One region of the Alteromonas sp. HB246098 genome, then DNA from elsewhere that is predicted to be linked to it. Evidence: predicted binding sites of a transcription regulator. Region 1 holds the regulator's gene; each other region holds the start of a gene.

Region 1 (3,194 bases):
CAGTGGCAAAAGGTTAATCAATACTTTATACAACAAAGGCGCATGGAATGCGCCTTTAGTTATCTACTTGTATAGCTTTGTTACCGCTACACAAAATCAATCGCCGGAGCGCACACCTAGCATATGACAGATTGCATAGCTTAGTTCACTACGGTTGAGAGTATAGAAGTGAAAGTGCTTCACCCCTTCTTTTGCCAGTACCTTCACTTGGTCCATGGCAATATTAGCGCCTATTAGGTTACGAGTGGCTTGATCATCTGCATCAAGACCGTCGAACATCTTGTGCAACCAGCCCGGAACGTGCACGTCTGTAAAGCCAGCAAACCTTACTAACGTTTGGTAGTTAGTCACAGGTAAAATTCCTGGAACTATGTCTAAGTCTACTCCCGCGGCGGCTGCGCGGTCTCTAAATCGCAGGTAAACACTCGTATCGAAGAAGAACTGGGTTATCGCTTCGGTAGCGCCAGCTTCAGCTTTGCGTTTAAGGTTTAGCAAGTCGAACTGCGCATTTGGCGCTTCAGGGTGTTTTTCTGGGTAGGCAGCAACTGAAATATCAAAATCGGCAACGTCTTTTAGTAAGGCAACTAAGTCAGAGGCATACATCTCTGTTTTGTCTACCCCTTTAGGCAAGTCGCCACGCAAGGCGACAATACGGCGAATGCCAGAATCCCAGTAGTCTCTTGCAATTTGCTTTAATTCATCACGGCTTGCGTCGACACAGGTTAAGTGAGGAACGGCAGCAACGCCTGTTTGCTGTTGAATACGTTTTACCACATCGTGGGTTCTGTCACGTTCACCGCTATTGGCGCCGTAAGTAACCGACATGTAGCTTGGCTTTAGCGGGGCTAGACGTTCAACCGACTTCCACAGGGTTTGTTCCATGGCTTCCGTTTTAGGCGGAAAGAATTCAAAAGATACATCAATATCACGCAGCTCCGACAGGGACTGGTTTAATGCATCGATACCTTGTGCGTAAGAAACCATGGTTTATACTCTCAAAAATGTAATCTTATAGACGTTTAGACGTCTAAATTAAAGAATATATGTCTAGACGTCAAGAGGTTTACACTGCTCAATTGACCTTTTCGTGAACTTGTTTAGAATTTCTCTTCATAATATAAAAAGAGTAGACCGAGTTAGTACAATGGCAGAATGGAACGGTAAATATATTCACCCCTACGCAGAACATGGGAAAAAGAGCGAGCAGGTAAAGAAAGTCACTGTCTCTATACCTATTAATGTGCTTAAAGCACTTACTGATGAGCGTACCCGACGCCAAATCAATAATTTGCGCCACGCCACTAATTCGGAACTGTTGTGTGAAGCGTTTTTACACGCGTTTACCGGACAACCTTTGCCTAACGACGATGACCTGCGTAAAGACAACCCTAATCGCGTGCCGGCTGAAGCTAGGCGCATTATGGAAGAAATGGGTATTGATCCAAGCTTCGAAAATGATGTGTCTGAAGACGACTGATATCTATCATTAAAGAGACACGGCCCTGTATTGTATGTTAGCGGATGTAAGTAATTACCTACAACACAGCGCCGTTTTTATGTATCTTTATTCTTCCGGGTTTTCAGGCACTCGTGCAACGCCCGACTCAATAGCCGCCTTAGATACAGCGGTAGCAATACGCTCGCACAGACGTGGGTCCATAGGCTTGGGAATAATATAATCCTTACCAAACGTTAGGCTGTCACTTTTACTTGCGGCTAATACTTCCTCTGGGACGGGTTCTTTTGTAATAGCACGAAGGGCTTCAACTGCCGCCACTTTCATCTCGTCATTAATAGCTGTAGCGCGAACGTCTAGAGCGCCACGGAAAATAAATGGAAAGCACAGCACGTTGTTTACCTGATTAGGGTAGTCTGAGCGTCCAGTAGCCATAATTAGGTCTTTATGTACTTCGTGAGCGAGTTCAGGCTTTATCTCTGGGTCAGGGTTAGAGCATGCAAATACAATTGGATTTTCAGCCATCAAAGAAAGCGCTTCTGGCGGTAAAACATCAGGGCCTGATACACCGACAAAGATATCTGCGCCTTCCATTACATCTTCAAGGGTGCGCTTATCAGTGTTGTTAGCAAACAGCTTCTTGTGCTCAGTTAAATCTTCGCGACGAGTGTGGATAACGCCTTTCCTATCTAACATGTAGATACGCTCACGCTGGGCTCCACACTTAATCAGTAGCTCCATACAGGCAACCGCTGCTGCGCCAGCGCCCATGCAAACAATTTTAGCGTTCTCTATATTTTTGCCCTGAATCTCTAAAGCGTTAAGCATACCTGCGGCGGTTACAATAGCGGTACCGTGTTGATCATCATGGAATACTGGGATTTTACAGCGCTTAATGAGCTCTTGCTCAATTTCAAAGCATTCCGGCGCTTTGATATCTTCTAGGTTAATACCGCCAAACGTATCAGCAATATTGGCTACAGTATTGATGAATTCTTCCGTCGTACGATGTTTCACTTCAATATCAATGGCATCTAAACCAGCAAAGCGTTTAAATAGAAGCGCTTTACCTTCCATGACAGGTTTTGAAGCTAATGGGCCTAAATTGCCTAATCCTAAAATTGCCGTTCCGTTACTAATAACAGCAATAAGGTTGCCTTTACCCGTATATTTATAGGCATTATCTGCATCTTCGGCGATTTCTCTCACCGGTTCGGCAACGCCCGGGCTATAAGCAAGAGCAAGATCGTCGACACTATCGGCAGGCTTAGATAGCTCTACGCGAATTTTTCCAGGCGTGGGTTTGGCGTGATAGTCAAGTGCGCGTTGTCTAAAATCTGACATGTAAAAAAGTATCCTTAGATGTAGGGTTCATCGGTGTTTTCGTTCACGCTCTGTAGCTATTTTATTATCGTTGTAGTTATAGGTAGATAAACATAAGCGCGTTACAACCAACTAATGACAAAAGTGATTATAAATAGTTGTGGGCACTGGTGTGGTACGTTGGAAACTGCAGACCTAGCGTTAACGCTTTCTGATTTTCCTCACATATCGCTGTTGATATTAGGACTAACATTTAGACCTACATTTATATCCAAAAGCGCCACGAGCCTTTACAGTAAAGCATTATTCATAAAATTAATGCTCACTATCAAGGTGCCGATCGCAACTCTAACACAGCCAATCACTGTGTACATATCTGATCAGAATTCTCAATTATCAATGTAGGTTAGGCATA
Region 2 (3,194 bases), on a different contig from region 1:
CTATGTTTTTAACAATAAAGCCCTAAGTCAGCGTATCAAACGTAATTCGTCAGGGGTATTACGGTTAAAAGACGTGTCTAGAAATAATGTCAGCCATGTTGATATTGATATTCCTCTTGGTGTGATGACCTGCGTCACAGGCGTTTCGGGCTCTGGAAAATCGAGTTTGATTAGCCAAGCATTGGTTGAGTTGGTCAAAGATGGTTTAAGTACAGCCGAGAAAGAAGGGAAGCGAGCGAAAGAAACGAGAGAAACGAAAGAACTGCTTACTGACGCCAATTCGCTTCTTGCTCAAGACGCTTTTTCGCATGAAAGTGAGCTGCAGCAAGGGCGAATTGAAAGCGGGCTTGAAGAGTTAAGCCGTATAGTTGTGGTGGATCAGTCTCCCATAGGCAGGACACCTCGTTCAACATTGGCAACCTATACCGGTATATTTGATCAAATCAGAAGTTTATTTGCTTCAACCGAAGCAGCAAAATTCCGTGGGTACGATGCGGGTCATTTTTCGTTTAACGTCGCAAAAGGGCGATGCCCACATTGTGAAGGTTTGGGTGTGGTATCGGTAGAACTACTGTTTATGCCGAGTGTTTACTCCCCCTGTACCGTTTGTAACGGTAAGCGTTTTAACGAAAACGTACTGGAAGTCGGTTACAACGAACACTCTATTGCTGATGTACTATCGCTTACGGTTGAAGAAGCGCTATCTGTATTTAATAGTAATCAAGTCATTACGCGGGGGCTTCAAACACTAATGAATGTAGGGCTTGGCTATTTAACCCTGGGGCAAAGTGCTACTGAATTATCAGGCGGCGAGGCGCAGCGCATTAAATTAGCGTCAGAACTTAAACGTGCTCAAAATGCTAATACCCTTTATGTGCTCGATGAACCTACAACAGGTTTACACCTTTCAGACACCTCGCTACTTATGCAGCATTTAACCACACTAGTTGAAGCGGGGAATACGGTGGTGATGGTTGAGCACAATATGCAGGTAGCTGGGGCTTGCGATCACATTATAGATATGGGGCCAGGCGCAGGTGATGAGGGAGGAGAAATCGTTGCAGAAGGTAGCCCAGAGGAGGTTGCTGAGGTCCAACAAAGTGCAACAGCCCCTTTTTTGAAGGCGAGTTTGGCCTAAAGAAAGGTTTCCACTGGATGAGTTCTGTTTGAATGATCTTAGAAATAAGCAGGTTTTAAAGCTATCAGAGTACTAGTAAGTCGACTAATAACAGCTTGAACTCGTATTTGTACCTTAAAAAGAAATATTAATTGAAGAGTGTTTCATATTTTGCAATACAGTGTGGTGAAAACTGCGGTTGACTTATAGACGTCTATACGGCAAATTGCTTGTATGAAAAAGATTCTACTTACTCGCACCACCATTATGTTAATTACCACCTTAAAAAGGGCGGTCGCTGACTAGTGCAAGTAAGCAAAAGACAACGAAAGCCCGCCTAACACAGAGCGGGCTTTTTTTTACACACGTTTTAGCATGCGTAACCTTAAGGAGCAGCATATGAAAGTCTTAAAGTTTGGGGGTTCTTCTCTAGCCGATGCACCGCGATACATGCGCGTTATGGAAATTAGCACGGCAACCCACCAAACCGACGGTGCTGCGGTTGTACTTTCTGCCCCCAAAGGGGTAACGAACGCGCTTTCACTACTTTGTGAACAAGCAGCCGCGGGTGAAGATTTCCAGCCATTATTCGATAAGTTGAACGACACGGTTACAGGCATTGCCAATGACCTAAACGATGAGTTCGACGGGTTTGAGCACGCAAGCGTGGTGGAATTTATCAATAGTCACTTATCAGTATTAAAACAGCATCTTGAAGGCATCAAGCTGCTCGGCGTTGCGCCAGACAATGTTGCTGCTGGTATTCTTAGCATTGGCGAATACATCTCGGTGACGCTTTTTAGCGCTATGCTATCGGCTAAAGGGATCGCAAATCGCGTTATCGACCCAGTTAAATATGTACTTGCCGAGGGCGATTACCTAGACAGTATTGCCGACGTATCGCTAAGTAAAGCACGTTTTACAGATGTACCTACCGATGGTAGCGAGTTTTTGATTATGCCAGGGTTCGTTGCCGTAAACGAAGCAGGCGAAAAAGTAACCCTAGGACGTAACGGCTCTGACTATTCAGCAGCTATCTTGGCGGCCTGTATCGACGCAAGCTGCTGTGAAATTTGGACTGACGTAGACGGTGTCTACAACGCTGATCCAAATCAAGTTGAAGGCGCGGTACTGCTTGATAAGCTTACTTATCAAGAAGCGATGGAGTTGTCTTACTTCGGCGCAAAAGTGCTTCACCCCAAAACTATCGGCCCAATTGCACAGCACCACATTCCTTGCCTGATCAGAAATACACTTAATCCAGCTGCACCTGGTACGCTAATCAGTAATGAGAAAAGCGAAGTGTGGACGTCGGTCAAAGGTATTTCACAGCTTGATAATGTCACTATGTTCAACGTGGCCGGCCCAGGCCTTAAAGGCATGGTGGGTATGGCGAGTCGTGTGTTTGAGGTGATGTCTAACGCTAATATTTCAATTAGCCTTATTACTCAGTCATCTTCGGAATATTCAATTAGTTTCTGCATTCAGAGCAAAGATGCCAGCCGTGCATTAACGTTACTTGAAGATGCTTTTGCGCTAGAACTACAAAACCAGCTGCTGGACCCTATTGAAGTGCGTCACGACTTGGCTATTGTTACTTTGGTTGGTGACGGTATGCGTCAAACTAAAGGCTTGGCAGCGCGCTTCTTTAACTCGCTTGCTCAAGCGCGAGTAAACAATGTTGCTATCGCACAGGGCTCTTCAGAGCGTTCTATTTCCACAGTAATCGAAAGCAAGCGTGCCAAGAAAGCGGTTAAGGTTATTCACCAGAATTTTTTCTCTGATCGCCATACCATAGACGTATTTCTAGTAGGGTGTGGCAATGTAGGAACCGAACTGCTTGTCCAAATTCAAAAGCAGCAGCCAGCACTTTTAAAACGCAATATTCAGCTGCGCGTTTATGGTATAGCCAATAGCCGTAAATTGCTGTTGAACAGTCAAGGTATTGATTTAAGCAGCGATTGGAATGCGGCACTTGACTCTGCAAGTGAAGGCTTGAGTGTAGAGCGTCTACATCAGTTCGCTAACGACAATAGTCTGGTGAACCCGGTGATTGTTGACTGTACTAGCCATGAAG
Region 3 (3,194 bases), on a different contig from region 1:
GAAATAGACGCCGTGCGGTTTGTTGGCCCTAATACGCCGGCAACAAAACGGGGTTTCTCTGGTGTTTTTGCTGTGAATTCGTCTGCTGCTTTACGCGCCAATTTAGCCGCTGCTAAATTGATATCACGTGATTGGGCCTGCATATCATAATCAGCCATAGCAATAGTCGTAGCATTAAACGTATTCGTTTCAATAATGTCCGCACCAGCTTCAAAGTAATCACAGTGAATTTGGTAAATAATATCGGGCTGGGTAAGCACTAATAGGTCGTTATTACCCTTTACGTCGCAATGCCAGTCTGCAAACTGTGTCCCGCGGTAATCTTCTTCTTCCAACTTGTGGCGCTGGATCATGGTGCCCATTGCACCGTCTAGTATAAGAATGCGTTTTTGAGCGGCTTCTGTAAGCGATGCCTGCGCACTAGAAATTTCTCTTTGGCTCACGTGCTACCTCTTTGGCTGTGACTTTTCAGCAAGCTGATTTAAATCGTAAGGCGTGGTCTGATAGACATAATAATTCAGCCAGTTTGTAAACAATAGGCTGCCGTGCGAGCGCCACTGTACAATAGGAGACTTGGCTGGATCATCCCCTTCAAAATAATTTTTTGGCATTGCTGGGGTTTGACCCGCGGCAATATCCCGTAAGTACTCGTCTTTAAGCGTATCAGGGTCATATTCTGGATGGCCTGTTACAAACACCATTCGCTTGTCTTCTGATGCTACGATATAGGCACCCACGTCCTCAGATTCTGCCACAACGCTAAGGCCTTCGACACTGTTATACAGAGAAGTATCGATATGCCCGTAACGAGAGTGAGGGGCATGAAAAGTTGGGTCGAAGCCTCTTAAAAGCTCATTGTTCGGGTCGTTCACTTTATGTTGAAAAACTCCTGAAAACTTTTCGTCTCTAATCTTTCGAGTAATACCATAAAAGTGATACATAGCAGCGTGAGCAGCCCAGCACAGGTATAAAGTAGAGTTAACGTGCCGCTGTGCCCATTCCAATATTTTGGTCATGGTTTCCCAATACTTCACTTCTTCATAGTCGATAAGCGCTAGGGGTGCGCCAGTAACAATAAGGCCATCGTATTTTTTGTTCGCGACTGCTGAAAAGTCGTGGTAGAAGGCATCCATATGTGATTGGGGAGTATTTTTTGGTGCTTGATTATCAATTCGAATCAAGTCTACATTTATTTGCAGCGGCGTATTTGACAACAGGCGAAGCAACTGCACTTCCGTTTCTATCTTGTTCGGCATCAAATTAAGAATGCCGACTTCAAGAGGACGAATATCCTGATTGGCAGCCCTGTCCATGTCCATGGTAAAAATATTTTCACCTAGTAGTACATTCTGCGCGGGTAATTGCTCAGGAATACGAATTGGCATAGAGGACTCCAGTGATAAATTACAATACCTGTATTGTGTCTATAACTGGCGATATGTCAACATCTTTACGTCTAGACGTCTAAACGTTTCTTTTTTAAGACGAGCCTATCGATACAAACAACTAGCTATTTTGCTTATGCACCATCATTAACATCTCAGCTTCAGCGCGAGGAATGTCACAGGCCTCAATAATTTCGTCAATACTGGCGCCTTGCTTAACTAAGTCTGCAGCACGCTGATATAAACGTAGTGAAGGGTCTTGCATTTTGAGTTCGCGAAGCTGATTTTCTATATCAGTTTGCTTTTCGTCTAGTTCTTGAAGGTGGCGAGTGATAACCAGAGTGCGTGCTTGCGCCTCGGTTTGTTGATTATTTGCGTTGTTAGCGAGCGCCTCAATTCGCGCAATGGCCGATGCACTATTTTGCTCGCTATCGCTTAAAGCTGTACGTAACTGCTTAATGTGCGAATACAGAATACTTACAGTAACAGCAAGCACAATGATAAAACCGCACAAGATAAGTTCAATTAAGGTAGGTGCAGCAAGCTGCCATTCCATGGACATAACCCTTGGGGAAATGGTGGCGACATAGACAATACATGCCGCCTATTCATTATTTAGATATTGCTGAGCTCATCCCACTCTTCGTCGCTGAGCAATTTATTCAAATCGACGAGAATAAGCAGTTCGCCATCACGATTGCTAACGCCTTGGATAAATTTAGCACTTTCTTCAGTACCAACGTTAGGGGCGCTGTCGATTTCTGAAGATTTTAAGTACACCACTTCGGCGACACTATCCACTAAGATACCGACAACCTGTTCGTCAGACTCTATGATCACTATACGAGTGTTGTCTGTGATTTCCGTTGGTGGTAGCCCAAAACGCGCACGGGTATCGATGACAGTTACCACGTTACCACGCAAGTTAATAATACCAAGCACATAATCAGGCGCACCGGGTACAGGGGCTATTTCGGTATAACGCAATACTTCTTGTACTTGCATTACGTTAATACCGTACGTTTCTTCACCTAAGCGATACGTCACCCATTGAAGGACTTCATCGTTACTGTCGCTAGCGTTATTATTCATTCTTTCATCGCTCATGAACCTGGCTCCCAATACTATGGCGTCTGGTCGTTACTGCCTAAGCCTTTGTTAAGCATAGATATTAATTCTTCAACGTCAATTAACGCACACATTTTTTCTTTAACCATCCCTGCTAACCAGGGACGTTTACCTGTGGACTCGCGCCATTTTACGTCATCGGTAGTCAAATTGACCGTGTTTACAAGCTTTTCGCTTGCTAGTCCCCACGCACTCTCTCCTAACATTATAAGATATCGGTAGTTGAGCGATTGTGCGAGATTTTCGTCGTATTTTTCTGGCATTACCCATTTTGCAGAGTCAACAACACTTAGTTTAGACTCTCTGTGCAACATTACACCCATAAACCAGTCAGGTTTTCCAAATAAAGGGCCAATTTTTTCAATTTGGTGGATACCCCCTAGCGAAGTTAAGGGAACCGCAAGTGTTAGCCCTGCAACCTCAAAGAATAGCGCCTGAAAGCGGAAACCGAGAGTATCCTTTAGTGGAGTTTTTAAACTCTCAGGAACACTTACCTCACTTTCTTCTGCCTGTACAGGTACCTCAACGGATGAATGCTGCTTTTCGCTATCAATCGTCTTTAAATTTTGACTTTCAATTAACGAAGAAACCTCTTCAGCTAACGCTTCTTCTTTGTTGACGTGCGCTTCGCTATCGCTAGCCGTTGATACAAGGGCTGACTCAGCCATTTGCTGAGAGGCC
Region 4 (3,194 bases), on a different contig from region 1:
AACGGCCCTTCACGCCATGCAAGGTAGCCCAATATGCAAGTAAGCGTTTCACCAGAAAAACAGAAAGCTAGAGCCCAACTTCGCAAAAAGCTTCGCGAAGCGCGCCGTAGTTTACCTGACGAACAGCGTGAAGACGCTGCACAGTGCATCGCGGCCCAGCTAAACACCCTCCCCTTTGTTATGAGCGCAACTACTGTAGCCGGGTACTTGGTTAACGATGGCGAAGTAAACTTAAAATACTACATTGAATCAACTTGGCAGCACTTGCACAAAAAATTCGCATTGCCTGTGCTACACCCTGTATGCAAAGGGCACTTGCTTTTTTTATCTTATACCCCCGATTCTTTGTTAATTAATAACAAATACAACATAGAAGAGCCTGTATTGTCCTGTGAAGCCGTCATACCTGTTACACAATGCGATGTTATCCTTATGCCGCTAGTGGGGTTTGATACAAACGGAAACCGCTTGGGTATGGGTGGCGGCTATTACGACCGCACCTTAAGCTTTACACAACGCAAGTTAAATACTCAATCAGCCTTGAAACAGCATACTCCAAAATTGGTAGGTATCGCTCACGATGTGCAAGAAGTTGATGCCCTGCCCACTGCGCCGTGGGATGTACCGCTCGATGCTATAGTGACTCCTTCTCGCACACTTATATTCACTAAACCGTAATTTCACTATATCAAATTGAACCTATGAACTTATGGGTTCATGTTCACTTATAAGTTACACTTGCAAACATAATAAGTTGGAGAGTAACCATGGATCAGAACGAAAAAAAGCAAGCCGTAGCCAAAGCAGCCATCGACTATGTTGAAGCAGACAGTATTGTCGGTGTGGGTACGGGCTCTACTGTTAATTTTTTCATAGAAGAACTGGGCAAAATTAAGCACAAAATTGAAGGCGCGGTTTCAAGTTCAGAGGCATCTACCGAGCGTTTGAAAGCCTTGGGCATCGAAGTCTTCGAGTTAAATGAAGTTAGCAACCTTTCAGTTTACATTGACGGTGCCGACGAAGTCACTGAACACAAACATATGATTAAAGGCGGCGGCGCAGCTCTGACCCGCGAGAAGATTGTCGCGGGTGCCGCTACCACGTTCGTTTGTATTGTAGATGAAAGTAAGCGCGTGCCTGTTTTAGGTGACTTCCCACTTCCTGTAGAAGTTATTCCTATGGCTCGCTCTTTTGTTGCTCGCGAACTGGTAAAGCTGGGTGGCGACCCCGAGTACAGACAAGGCGTTGTGACAGATAACGGTAACGTTATTTTAGATGTCCACAATCTTGAAATACTAAACCCACGTGAGTTAGAGCAAAAAATCAATAATATTCCGGGCGTAGTAACTAACGGTATTTTTGCGCTACGTGGCGCAGATGTAGTGTTAAGTGCAACCGACAGTGGTGTTGAAACCTTTAAGTGATACGGGCGGCTTAACCGCCCACATTCCAGTGTTTTGTTGAAAAGCTAGGCAAAATACTGCTTTTAACTTAGCGTGTTTTCTGTTAATTTCCGTTTAGACGTCTAGATGTCTCAATTAATACTATTTTGCAGCTAGATGTTTATGTTGCTTAAGGTTATGAACCTTTATTATTAAAGCAATTAGCGTAACTAAAACGCTAGATAGCAGGCGCTAAACCAAGGCTCTGTTGCAAATAAGGTAGTGCATCTTTAGATGTTAGCTACTTAAAATTTATGAGAGCCTATAGTTGGCACTGCCAGCAACCCCAATTAAATCAGCGAGAGATAGCGAGTTCATGAGCAAAGTTTCATTAGAGAAGGATAAAATCCGAATTTTGTTGTTGGAAGGTGTTCACCAAAGTGCTTTGGAAACACTACAAAGCAATGGGTATAGCAACATTGAATTTCTCAAAACCTCTCTTCCTGAAGATGAGTTAATTGAGAAGATTAAAGACGCCCACTTTGTTGGTATTCGTTCACGTACACAGATTACCGAGAAAGTAGTTGATGCGGCACAAAAGCTTGTTGCTATTGGTTGTTTCTGCATTGGTACCAACCAGGTAAACCTTGAAGCTACGCAGCGCCGTGGTATTCCCGTTTTTAACGCGCCTTTTTCTAATACTCGCTCGGTTGCAGAACTTGTTCTTGGGCAAATTATTCTTTTGCTTCGTCAAGTGCCTAGCAAAAACGCCAAAGCTCACCGCGGTGAATGGGAGAAGACCGCAGTAGGTTCGTACGAAGCTCGCGGAAAAACCTTAGGTATTATCGGCTATGGCCACATAGGTACACAGCTTAGTATTCTAGCTGAGCACCTTGGTATGCGCGTTCAATTTTTCGATATCGAAGACAAGCTAGTGCTGGGTAACTCAGCTCAGGTGAAGTCGCTTGAAAAGCTACTTAATACCTCTGATGTGGTATCACTACACGTTCCCGAAACGCCGCAAACCCAAGATATGATTGGCGAAAAAGAACTGTCTCAAATGAAAAAAGGCAGCATTCTTATTAACGCATCTCGCGGTACTGTGGTTGATATTGACGCACTGGCTAAGGCGCTGGAAAGTGGCCATCTTAACGGCGCAGCAATTGATGTATTCCCAGTAGAGCCTAAGTCTAATACTGAAGAGTTTGAATCGCCGCTTCGCGCGTTCGACAACGTTATTCTTACTCCTCACGTAGGCGGAAGCACACAGGAAGCGCAAGAAAACATTGGTATTGAAGTAGCGGGTAAGTTAGCAAAATACAGCGATAACGGCTCTACGTTGTCGGCAGTTAACTTCCCTGAAGTATCACTGCCTGAACACACTGGTCGTTCGCGTTTGCTTCACGTACACAAAAACCAGCCAGGTATTCTTACGCAAATCAACAAAGCTTTTGCGGAAAAAGACATCAACATTGAAGCTCAGTATCTACAAACTAACTCTGAAATTGGTTATGTGGTAGTGGATGTTAAAGAAGATCGCGGCTATGAAGCACTAGCGGAACTTCAGCAAATTGACGGCACTATTAAGACCAGAATCCTTCATTAAACAAACGTTTAATCAAACGCTTGCTTGATATTTAGTTAAAAAAACGCTGCAACAATGCAGCGTTTTTTGTATCTGTATTTTTGTTTCACTCAGTAACCCTTTTATTCCGTGCCTGTTCCAACACTACTATGGCGCAGAAAAGAATTACCTACGTAAAGCATTAAACCGCCTCAACGTACAGTTGAGCAGTCAAGGCGCTTCAGCAA

What was found. The regulator MetJ, encoded in region 1, represses methionine synthesis genes. The targets are predictions, from matches to a motif close to TAGACGTCTAGACGTCTA.
Region 2: the regulator MetJ is predicted to act here: its motif matches at 1,325-1,342, upstream of thrA (bifunctional aspartate kinase/homoserine dehydrogenase I).
Region 3: the regulator MetJ is predicted to act here: its motif matches at 1,450-1,467, upstream of metA (homoserine O-succinyltransferase MetA).
Region 4: the regulator MetJ is predicted to act here: its motif matches at 1,511-1,528, upstream of serA (phosphoglycerate dehydrogenase).

Annotation. Positions count from the first base shown of each region.
Region 1 covers NZ_JBTZUG010000009.1:135,548-138,741, reverse strand. Annotated here, with positions in the region: gene metF (methylenetetrahydrofolate reductase) at 97-984, opposite strand; gene metJ (met regulon transcriptional regulator MetJ) at 1,145-1,477, shown strand; gene ACYTPF_RS17205 (malic enzyme-like NAD(P)-binding protein) at 1,565-2,800, opposite strand.
Region 2 covers NZ_JBTZUG010000005.1:318,683-321,876, forward strand. Annotated here, with positions in the region: gene ACYTPF_RS13135 (excinuclease ABC subunit UvrA) at 1-1,138, shown strand, start outside; gene thrA (bifunctional aspartate kinase/homoserine dehydrogenase I) at 1,517-3,194, shown strand, end outside.
Region 3 covers NZ_JBTZUG010000001.1:1,094,579-1,097,772, forward strand. Annotated here, with positions in the region: gene ACYTPF_RS04695 (homocysteine S-methyltransferase family protein) at 1-443, opposite strand, end outside; gene metA (homoserine O-succinyltransferase MetA) at 447-1,385, opposite strand; gene ACYTPF_RS04705 (DUF2802 domain-containing protein) at 1,507-1,941, opposite strand; gene ACYTPF_RS04710 (chemotaxis protein CheW) at 2,001-2,492, opposite strand; gene ACYTPF_RS04715 (chemotaxis protein CheW) at 2,510-3,194, opposite strand, start outside.
Region 4 covers NZ_JBTZUG010000002.1:89,482-92,675, reverse strand. Annotated here, with positions in the region: gene ACYTPF_RS06320 (ATP-binding protein) at 1-2, shown strand, start outside; gene ACYTPF_RS06315 (5-formyltetrahydrofolate cyclo-ligase) at 34-678, shown strand; gene rpiA (ribose-5-phosphate isomerase RpiA) at 768-1,424, shown strand; gene serA (phosphoglycerate dehydrogenase) at 1,759-2,988, shown strand.